Regions from separate parts of the Micromonospora sp. CA-248089 genome, predicted to be linked through region 1. Evidence: riboswitches for the same ligand, from Rfam matches in the RefSeq annotation. Region 1 holds a riboswitch; each other region holds the start of a gene.
What was found. Region 1 has a riboswitch for cyclic di-AMP ahead of ACQP26_RS02785 (coiled-coil domain-containing protein). Riboswitches for the same ligand answer to the same signal wherever they lie in the genome.

Region 1 (2,190 bases):
GCCGCCGCGATCGTGGCGTTCGGCCGCTGGCGCGGGCTCGCCGCGCTCGGCGGCCTGGTGGCCAGCTTCGCCATCCTGCTCGGCTTCGTGCTGCCCGGTATCGGTGCCGGCCAGCCACCGCTGCTGGTGGCGATCGTCGGCGCTGCGTTGATCATGTTCGTGGTGCTCTACCTGACGCACGGGATCACCGCGCAGACGTCGGTGGCGGTGCTCGGCACGCTCGGCAGCCTGGTGATCACCGGCGTGCTCGGCCTGCTCGCCACGTCCGCCACCCACCTGACCGGCTTCGGCAGCGAGGACGCCACCACGCTGTCCATGTTCCAGGGCGACGTGGACCTGCACGGGCTGCTGCTGGCCGGCATCATCATCGGCTCGCTGGGCGTCCTGGACGACGTGACGGTCACCCAGGCGGCCACCGTCACCGAACTGGCGCACGCCAATCCCGGGCTGTCCCGGCGGCAGCTCTACCGGGCCGCGACCCGGGTCGGCCGGGCCCACATCGCGTCCACCGTCAACACCATCGTGCTGGCGTACGCGGGCGCCTCGCTGCCGCTGCTGCTCCTGCTGGTCGCCGACTCCCGCCCGGTGAGCGAGATCCTCACCAGTGAGTTCCTCGCGCAGGAGATCGTCCGCAGCGCGGTGGCGACGCTCGGCCTGATCGCCGCCGTACCGCTGACGACCGGACTGGCCGCGATCGTGACCACCGCCGGACGGCGCTCGCGCGGCGCGGAGCCGGCGCCGCCCGCGCCCCGGCCGCCGGCCGGACGGGACGACGCGCTGGAGGCGCTCGGCGGCGGAAGGAGTACGGAGGCCGCATGGTGACACTCCGCAGCGTGACCATCGATTTCAAACGCGACGCTGGTCACGGTGCGCCACGGCGAAATCTCGCTATTGGTCGGCTTCCGGACGTAGATCCTCAGGAGTGCTGTCAGGTAACCTCGCTGCCGGTCACCGCCGAAGGCGCGCACCGGCGCCAGCGGTGCCGCCGCCCAATCGCCCGCGGGCGAGCCGGGGAACCAGGTACATGGGGTGAATCCGCGACAGCGGTAGGGGCCACTTCCGTCCCGAACCCGTCAGCTAACCCGGTCGGCGGCCGACGGAAGGGAACACTGTGACGGCACCCCTGCGCCGCTGGCTGACACCCGTGGTGGCCGTGCTGGCCTCGCTGGCCGTGCTGGCCGGGCCGACCCCGGCGACCGCGGCACCCACCGCGGCGGCCCCCGGCACCCCCTCGGGCCACGAGGAGGACGGCGAACCGCCGCTCATCACCGAGGCGATCGACGCGGCCAACCGGAACTTCCTCCAGGCCAAGGCGAAGCTCGCCAAGTCCCAGGACCGCCAGCGGCGGCTGGCGGCCGAGGTGAAGACGGCACAGGCCGAACTCGACGCGCTCAGCCCGCAGGTCAACCAGCTCGCCGCCCAGTCCTACCGGACCGGCCGGATGGGCGCGATGGCGATGCTGCTGGAGAGCAACTCGCCCGACTCGTTCGTCCGCCGGGTCAACGCACTCGACGAGCTGAACCTCCTCAACGCGCAGCGCCTGGCCGCCATCAACGCGGTCAAGACCCGCGCCGAGCAGGCCAAGATCGCGCTCGACGCCGAGGTGCGCGAGCAGGAGAAGCAGAAGAACGCGATGGAGCGCGAGAAGGTGCAGGCCGAGCGCGCGCTGAAGCTCGTCGGCGGTCTCGGCTTCACCGGCGGCCTGGTCTCCGCCACCTCACCGGTCGCCAAGATCGCCCCCGGTCGCACCGCGGACGGCGGCTGGAAGTCCGAGTCGTGCAGCGAGGACGACCCGACCACCTCGGGCTGCGTCACCCCGCGCACGCTGCACGCGTACAAGGAGGTCCGGCGCGCGGGCTTCAAGCGCTTCGTGGGCTGCTACCGGTCCGGCGGGCCGTGGGAACACCCCAAGGGCAAGGCGTGTGACTGGTCGCTGCAGAACAGCGGCTTCGCGCCGTGGCACAACAACGACACCCGCCGGTACGGCAACGAGGTCGCCGCGTTCCTCATCCGCAACGCCGACCGGCTGGGCATCTACTACGTCATCTGGAACCGGCAGATCTGGTTCCCGGCCACCGGCTGGCGTTCCTACAGCGGACCGTCGAACCACACCGACCACGTCCACATGTCGCTGCTCTGACCCGGACACCACGAAAAAGGGGCCGCCCTCGGGCGGCCCCTTTCGCGTCC
Region 2 (2,190 bases), 460 kb from region 1:
CCGGACGGGGCACTCCAGTCCGTCCGGCCGCTGTGCGTTGCGCAGGCCGAGGCGGGCCAGCCTAAAGCGGTCCGGCGTCGCTGCGCTGGCGGCGAGCGTGACCCGCTGACCGTCGTCGGTGGTCCGGCTGGCGCCCTGGCCGAGCTGGTCGTACACCTCGTCGGCGAAGGCCGCCGCGGCGTCGGAGGTGTCCGCGCCGGAGTACCGGGCCACCGCGCCGTACCAGGCCGCCGGGTCGGTGCCGGCACCGACCGGCCCACCCAGAGCCTTCTGGTACGACGCCAGCAGCGCCGCCCCACCGCGGATGTTCGCGGCCGGGTCGGTCCGCAGCGTGCGCGCGTCGAGCCCGGTGAGCGCGGCTGCCGCGTCGAGCGTCTGGAGCGAGGCGCTCGGCAGCGGCGTCTCCCGCTTCGGCGCGGCCGCGGTGGCCGGGTCGAGCTTCAGCGGGCGGGCGTCGTCGCCGCGCGGGTCCTCGTCCTCGTCGACGTGGGCGCTGCCCGGCGTGGCGAGGATGTGGGCGGCGTCGGTCAGGTGCATCGGGCCGTAGCCGCCGCTGGTGCTCGGCTGCCCCGGGTGGGTGTCCCAGCGGGACTCCAGATAGGAGACGCCGAGCAGCACGTTCTGCGGTACGCCGTACTCGGCCGCGGCGGCGGCGTATTGTTGTTGCCTGTCGCTCGCGGGCGCGGACGTGTCCGGCGCGGCGGTCACCGGGCCGGTCGTCGCCAGCGCGGTGGCTGTCGCCACGGCGGCGGCGAGCAGTATCCGTCTGCCCGACGGCGGGGCGGAGAGGAGCATCGAACCTCCTGGACAGGGATGGGGGTCACTGCGTCTCCACCCTCACTCCGCACACCCGCAAGGGTCAATACCTTTCCACTGAGTAATCAGCCTTGAAAGAAAACTTCACCTCCGCCCGGGATGCGGCCCTTCATCGCGTACGGAGTGTCACCGCGCTGGAAGTTGCGGATCGATAACGGTGGTCCCTACTCTGGTGAATCGTCGGCCGCACGTCTCACCGTCCAACCCGGTCGGTGACGGTCCGACACCGCCGAGTCGCCCACGGGCGAGCCGGGGAACCAGGTACCTGGGGTGAATCCGCAGCGATGCGGTAGGGCGGCTCCCTTCCCGCCCGAATCCGTCAGCTAACCCGGTAGGCGGTACGGAAGAAGGAGTACGGACGCCCGGTGGCACTCCATGCCCCGCGGCCGTCGTCGAACCGGTCCACCGACCGGTCCAGCGTCGCGCCGCGTTCCCGCTGGTCCCGCTTCACCACCGCCCTCGCCGCGCTGGTCGGCACCGCCGTCGTTCTGACCGGCGGCGCGACTGCGGCACACGCCGAACCCTCGGTCGCCGAGATCGAGGCCCAGATCGACCGCGACTGGAACAAGCTCGAACCGGTCATCGAACAGGTCAACGCCGTACGCGAGCAGCTCGCCGCGCGGCGCAAGCAGGCCGACGCCCTCGGCCGGCAGATCGCACCCCTCCAGGCCCGGGTGGACGCCGCCCTCGGCCAGGTCGGCGGGCTCGCCGCCGACGCCTACAAGGGCGACAACCTCTCCACCGTCAACGCGCTGCTGGGCAGCCGCTCACCGGGAGACCTGGTGAACGGCCTGGAACTGCTCGACCGCTTCGCGCACCGCCAGCACGAGCAGGTGCGCTCCGTCGCCGCGCTGCGCGACGAACTGGCGGCGAAGAAGAAGCCGCTGGACGAGATGATCGCCGGGCTGGCCCGTACCGAGGCCCAGCTCGCGGCAAAGAAGAAGCAGATCGACGCCGAGATCGCCCGGCTGCAGAAGCTGCGGCTCAAGGTGTACGGCAAGGGCGGCGGCGGTCCGCTGCGCCCGGCACCCTGCCCGGCCGGCTACCCCGGTGGCGCGGCCGGAGCGGCGGTCAAGTTCGCCTGCGCCCAGATCGGCAAGATCTATGTCTGGGGCGCGGCCGGGCCCGACCACTTCGACTGCTCCGGCCTGACCATGGCAGCCTGGGCCAAGGGCGGCGTCTCGCTGCCGCACAACGCACGCCAGCAGCACGGGATGACGAAGCGGATCAGCCGCGCCGAGCTGCGCGCCGGTGACCTCGTCTTCTACTACAGCGACCTGCACCACGTGGCGATGTACGTGGGTGACGGCTGGGTGGTGCACGCCTCCCAGTCCGGCAAGCCCATCACGATGAAGCGCGTCGACGACGGCGACA
Region 3 (2,190 bases), 2.9 Mb from region 1:
CCGAGCGTGCTCGGGAGGCCGGCGGCGGTCTGCTCGTCGGACGCCGCGCGGGTGCCGCCGGTGGGCGCGGCGCGCTCGGCCGCGACCAGCTCCCGGACCGCGGGCGCCACCTCCTGGCCGAAGATCTGGATCGCGCGCGGCTCGTCGCTGCCGAGGATGAACGTGGTGATGCCGTGCTCCAGCGTGAGCCCGGCCAGCTCCTCCACCCACTGCTCCGGTGGCCCGGCCAGGAAACCGGCCGACGAGCGGGCGAACGTGCCGGTCACGTTGAGCATGCGGCGGATCGCAGCCGGGTCGCGTCCGGCGGCCGCCGCGCCCTCGTCGACCAGCGCGTTGAGGGCGGGCAGCTCGTCGGGGCCCTTCGGCAGGTACGACAGCGACGGCAGCCAGCCGTCCGCGGCGCGGCCGACCAGGCGCAGCATGCGCGGCTTGTACGCGCCGACCCAGATGCCCACCGGGTGCGCGGGCGCCGGGCCACGCTTGGCGCCGACCACTCGGTAGTGCTCGCCGTCGACCCGGATCATGCCGCGACTGCCGGTGTCCCAGACCTCGCGGATCACCCGGATCGCCTCGTCGAGGGCCTCGACGGCCGCACCGGGGGACAGGCGCCGCCCGCCCGCCGCCTCGATCGCGTCCCAGAACGCGCCCGCGCCGAGCCCGAGCTCGACCCGGCCGCCGGTGAGCAGGTCCAGGCTGGCGACGCTGCGGGCCAGCACCACCGGCTGGCGCAACGGCAGGTTGAGGACGTTTCCGGCCAGACGGACGCGTTCGGTGGCGGCGCCCACGTAGGACATCAGCGTCCAGGTGTCCAGGAAGCCGGGCTGGTACGGGTGGTCCTGGAACGTGACCAGGTCCAGCCCGACCTGCTCGCAGAGGCGGGCGAGCGCCACCACCTGGTCGGGCTGCCCGGCGGCGGGGGTGATGAAGCCGCCGAAGGTCAGCTCGTGTCCGTGATCGGTCATCGGTTCCGCCTCCCGTGATCTTGTCCAGCCCTGCCACGGTAGCGCCACAGGTGGTAGTCCGGCCGGGTGAAGAGCATCACAAGAAGTGGACTATTGTCGCAAATCGCTCCTAGCGTCGGTTTCGTCCGCAGACGCGGACACCGCAGGCCGGAAACGCCAAATCCCGCCGCCGGCCCCGGTAACCGAACCTCGCGCGGGAGCGGGGGAACCACACGTTCCACGGTGCACCGTCACCTCGGGGTGAAGCCGCCACCGGCGGCCGGGCTCCTCGGCCCGAACCCGACAGCTCACCTCGTCGGCGTGGAGGAATCCACATGGCAACTGAATACTCGACCCGGGGTCGTCGTACCGCTCTCGCAGCGATGACGGCCGGCGTCGCCGTCGGCGCCGCGACCCTGTTCGGCCCGGCCGCTCCGGCCAGCGCGGGCGTCAACTGGGACGCGGTTGCGCGCTGCGAATCCGGCGGCAACTGGAAGATCAACACCGGTAACGGCTACTACGGCGGGCTCCAGTTCTCCCGCGCCACCTGGAACGGCTACGGCGGCCAGAAGTACGCCGCCCGCGCCGACCTGGCCAGCCGCTCCGAGCAGATCGCCGTCGCCGAGAAGGTGCTGCGCGGTCAGGGCATCGGCGCGTGGCCGGTCTGCGGCAAGAAGGGCGGCTCGGCGAGCGCGGCGACCCGGTCCGAGCGGGTCACCCCGAAGGCGGCGCCGAAGAAGGCGGCCGCGAAGAAGGCGGCCCCGAAACGGGCGACCACGCGCAAGGCCGCACCGGAACGCGCCGCGAGGCCGGAACGCGCCGCGACGACGGTGGCGCCGCAACCTGCGCCAGGCGCCGAGACGTACGTGGTGCGGCGCGGGGACACGCTGTCGGAGATCGCCGTGGCGCAGCGCGTCAACGGCGGCTGGCGTGCCCTGCACGAGCGCAACCGGGCCGTGGTCGGCGACGACCCCGGCCTGATCTTCCCCGGTCAGCGGCTGCGCCTGCGCTGACCGGCTCCGGACGCCCGGCCGGTTCGCCCGGCCGGGCGTTCGCCAGCCCGCGACACGCCGCGCCGCCGGTGTCCGGCCTGCTCGCGGCGCCGGGACGCCGACCGTGACGGCCGCTGACCGCGATTCGTCGGAGCCGGTTGCTAGGGTCACGATGATCGGCTCAGACGTGAAGAAAGCGCGGAAATGACCAACGACCCGTTCTCGGCTGCCGCGAGCATCGACGAGCTGCTGACCCG
Region 4 (2,190 bases), 2.1 Mb from region 1:
CCGGGCCGACCCGGGCTCGGGCGTACGCACGCTCTACGTCGCGCTGTCCCGCGCCACCCAGCGCCTCACCACGCTCGATCCGGTGGGGTGAGTGGCCGCGTCGGCGCCACCCACAGTTCACTTGCATACATAGCGATGTGAACATACATTGAGCCTGGCCGGTACGGGGCAGGGAAGGTGTTGGCGTGGGCGCAGGTCATGACCACAGCGGCGCGGTGGCCAACGCGGCACACCGCCACCGGGGCCGCCTCTGGGCCGCCTTCGCGCTGCTCGCCGCCCTCATGGTGGTCGAGGCGGTGGCCGCCTTCACGACCGGATCGCTCGCGCTGCTCTCCGACGCCGGGCACATGTTCACCGACGTCCTCGGCATCGGCATGGCGCTCGCCGCGATCTCCGCCACCCGCCGCGCCGGCACCGACCCGCAGCGCACGTTCGGGCTCTACCGGCTGGAGGTGCTCGCCGCCCTCGCCAACGCCGTACTGCTCGGCGCCGTCGCGGTCTACGTCCTCATCGAGGCGGTACGCCGGTTCGGCGAGCCGCCGGAGGTGCTGGCCGGCCCGATGCTCGTGGTGGCGGTGCTCGGCCTGCTCGCCAACATCGTCGCGTTCGCGCTGCTGCGCGCCGGGTCGAAGGAGAGCATCAACCTGCGCGGGGCGTACCTGGAGGTGCTCGGCGACCTGCTCGGCTCGCTCGGCGTGATCGCCGCCGCGTTGATCATCACGGTCACCGACTGGTGGTGGGCCGACCCGCTCGTCGCCGTCGGCATCGGCGTGTTCATCCTGCCGCGCACCTGGCGGCTCGGCCGGGCCGCGGTCCGCATCCTGGTGCAGGCCGCGCCGGAACACCTCCAGGTCACCGCCGTGCACGACCGGCTGGCCGCCGTGCCGGGTGTGGCCGAGGTGCACGACCTGCACGTCTGGACGCTCACCTCGGGCATGGAGGTGGCCTCGGCGCACCTGACCACCGACCCGGGCGTGGACCCGGCCGGGGTGCTGGCCGCCGCGCGGGCCGCCCTGCACGAGGACTTCTCCATCGATCACGCCACGTTGCAGGTCGAGCCCGGAGCGTCAGCCGGAGTGTGCGGAAAGACCGAGTGGTGATTAGGACAGACTTAAATCACTGTGACTGTTGTAGTCTTATGCCGGTTTTGCCCCGCCTAGTGGCATTGCTCGACGGAGCCGTGCCCGGGCAGCGCCGGTAGTCTCGGTCGCGGCCGCACCCGCGGGCGCCACCGGCCCCGGTGGGGCGGCCGTCGCCTAATCGTCCGCAGGGGCGAGCCGGGGAACCACGTACGTGGGGTGCATCCGCGTCAGCGGTAGGGATCTTCCGTCCCGAACCCGTCAGCTAACCCGGTCGGCGTTGACGGAAGGACGTGTGAATGCCCCCAGTGGCACCTGTACGACGGACGGCCGCCCGGTTGGCGGCCCTGCTCGTCGCGACGCTGGCCCTCGGCGTCGCGACCGTTCCGGTCTCCCCCGCCTCCGCGGCGCCGGCGACCGGCCTGCTCGCCGCCGCACCCGGCGGCGACGACGAGGGCGGCACGCCGGAACTGCGCGCCCAGCTCGACGCGGCCAGCAAGGGCTGGCTGGAGGCGAAAGCCGCGCTGAACCGGTCGGTGACCCGCCAGAAGCAACTGAACGACCAGCTCAAGACCGTCGGCGCCGAGCTGGCCGTACGCGACGCCAAGGTCGGCGAGATCGCCGCGGTGGCGTACCGCAACGGCCGCCTGGGCACCGCCGGGGCGCTGCTCGGCAGCAGCAGCCCGGAGGGCTTCATGGACCGGGCCGCCGCGCTGGAGCAGGTCGCCGCGCACGAGGACCGTACGCTGCGCGACCTGATCACCACCCGGGACGAGGCCACCCGCACCCGTGCCCAGCTCGACGGGGAGATCCGCGAGCAGCGCAAGCAGGTCGCGGTGATGGGCAAGCGCAAGGAGCAGGCCGAGCGCGCCCTGGAGGTCGCCAACGACCGCGCCTCGCGCAGCAGCACCAGCGGCGGTGGCAGCGTCCAGGGCACCTCCAACAAGAACGCGAAGCCGGCGCCACGCAACTCGGACGGCTCCTGGCCGTCGGAGTCGTGCAGCGTCAACGACCCGACCCCGGCGAACGGCTGCATCACCCCGCGCACGTTGCACGCGCTGCAACAGGCAAAGGCGGCGGGCTTCACCCGGTACGTCTCGTGCCATCGACC

Region 2: another riboswitch for cyclic di-AMP. It lies ahead of ACQP26_RS00480 (NlpC/P60 family protein); the one in region 1 lies ahead of ACQP26_RS02785 (coiled-coil domain-containing protein).
Region 3: another riboswitch for cyclic di-AMP. It lies ahead of ACQP26_RS16545 (transglycosylase family protein); the one in region 1 lies ahead of ACQP26_RS02785 (coiled-coil domain-containing protein).
Region 4: another riboswitch for cyclic di-AMP. It lies ahead of ACQP26_RS22925 (coiled-coil domain-containing protein); the one in region 1 lies ahead of ACQP26_RS02785 (coiled-coil domain-containing protein).

The regions. Positions count from the first base shown of each region.
Region 1 is NZ_CP192016.1:553,551-555,740, reverse strand. It holds gene ACQP26_RS02790 (YibE/F family protein) at 1-822, shown strand, start outside; cyclic di-AMP (ydaO/yuaA leader) riboswitch at 977-1,107, shown strand; gene ACQP26_RS02785 (coiled-coil domain-containing protein) at 1,112-2,140, shown strand.
Region 2 is NZ_CP192016.1:98,061-100,250, forward strand. It holds gene ACQP26_RS00475 (N-acetylmuramoyl-L-alanine amidase) at 1-795, opposite strand, end outside; cyclic di-AMP (ydaO/yuaA leader) riboswitch at 1,034-1,168, shown strand; gene ACQP26_RS00480 (NlpC/P60 family protein) at 1,182-2,190, shown strand, end outside.
Region 3 is NZ_CP192016.1:3,467,708-3,469,897, reverse strand. It holds gene ACQP26_RS16550 (LLM class flavin-dependent oxidoreductase) at 1-962, opposite strand, end outside; cyclic di-AMP (ydaO/yuaA leader) riboswitch at 1,133-1,278, shown strand; gene ACQP26_RS16545 (transglycosylase family protein) at 1,277-1,954, shown strand; gene ACQP26_RS16540 (YbaB/EbfC family nucleoid-associated protein) at 2,138-2,190, shown strand, end outside.
Region 4 is NZ_CP192016.1:4,907,508-4,909,697, forward strand. It holds gene ACQP26_RS22915 (HelD family protein) at 1-91, shown strand, start outside; gene ACQP26_RS22920 (cation diffusion facilitator family transporter) at 186-1,100, shown strand; cyclic di-AMP (ydaO/yuaA leader) riboswitch at 1,244-1,374, shown strand; gene ACQP26_RS22925 (coiled-coil domain-containing protein) at 1,379-2,190, shown strand, end outside.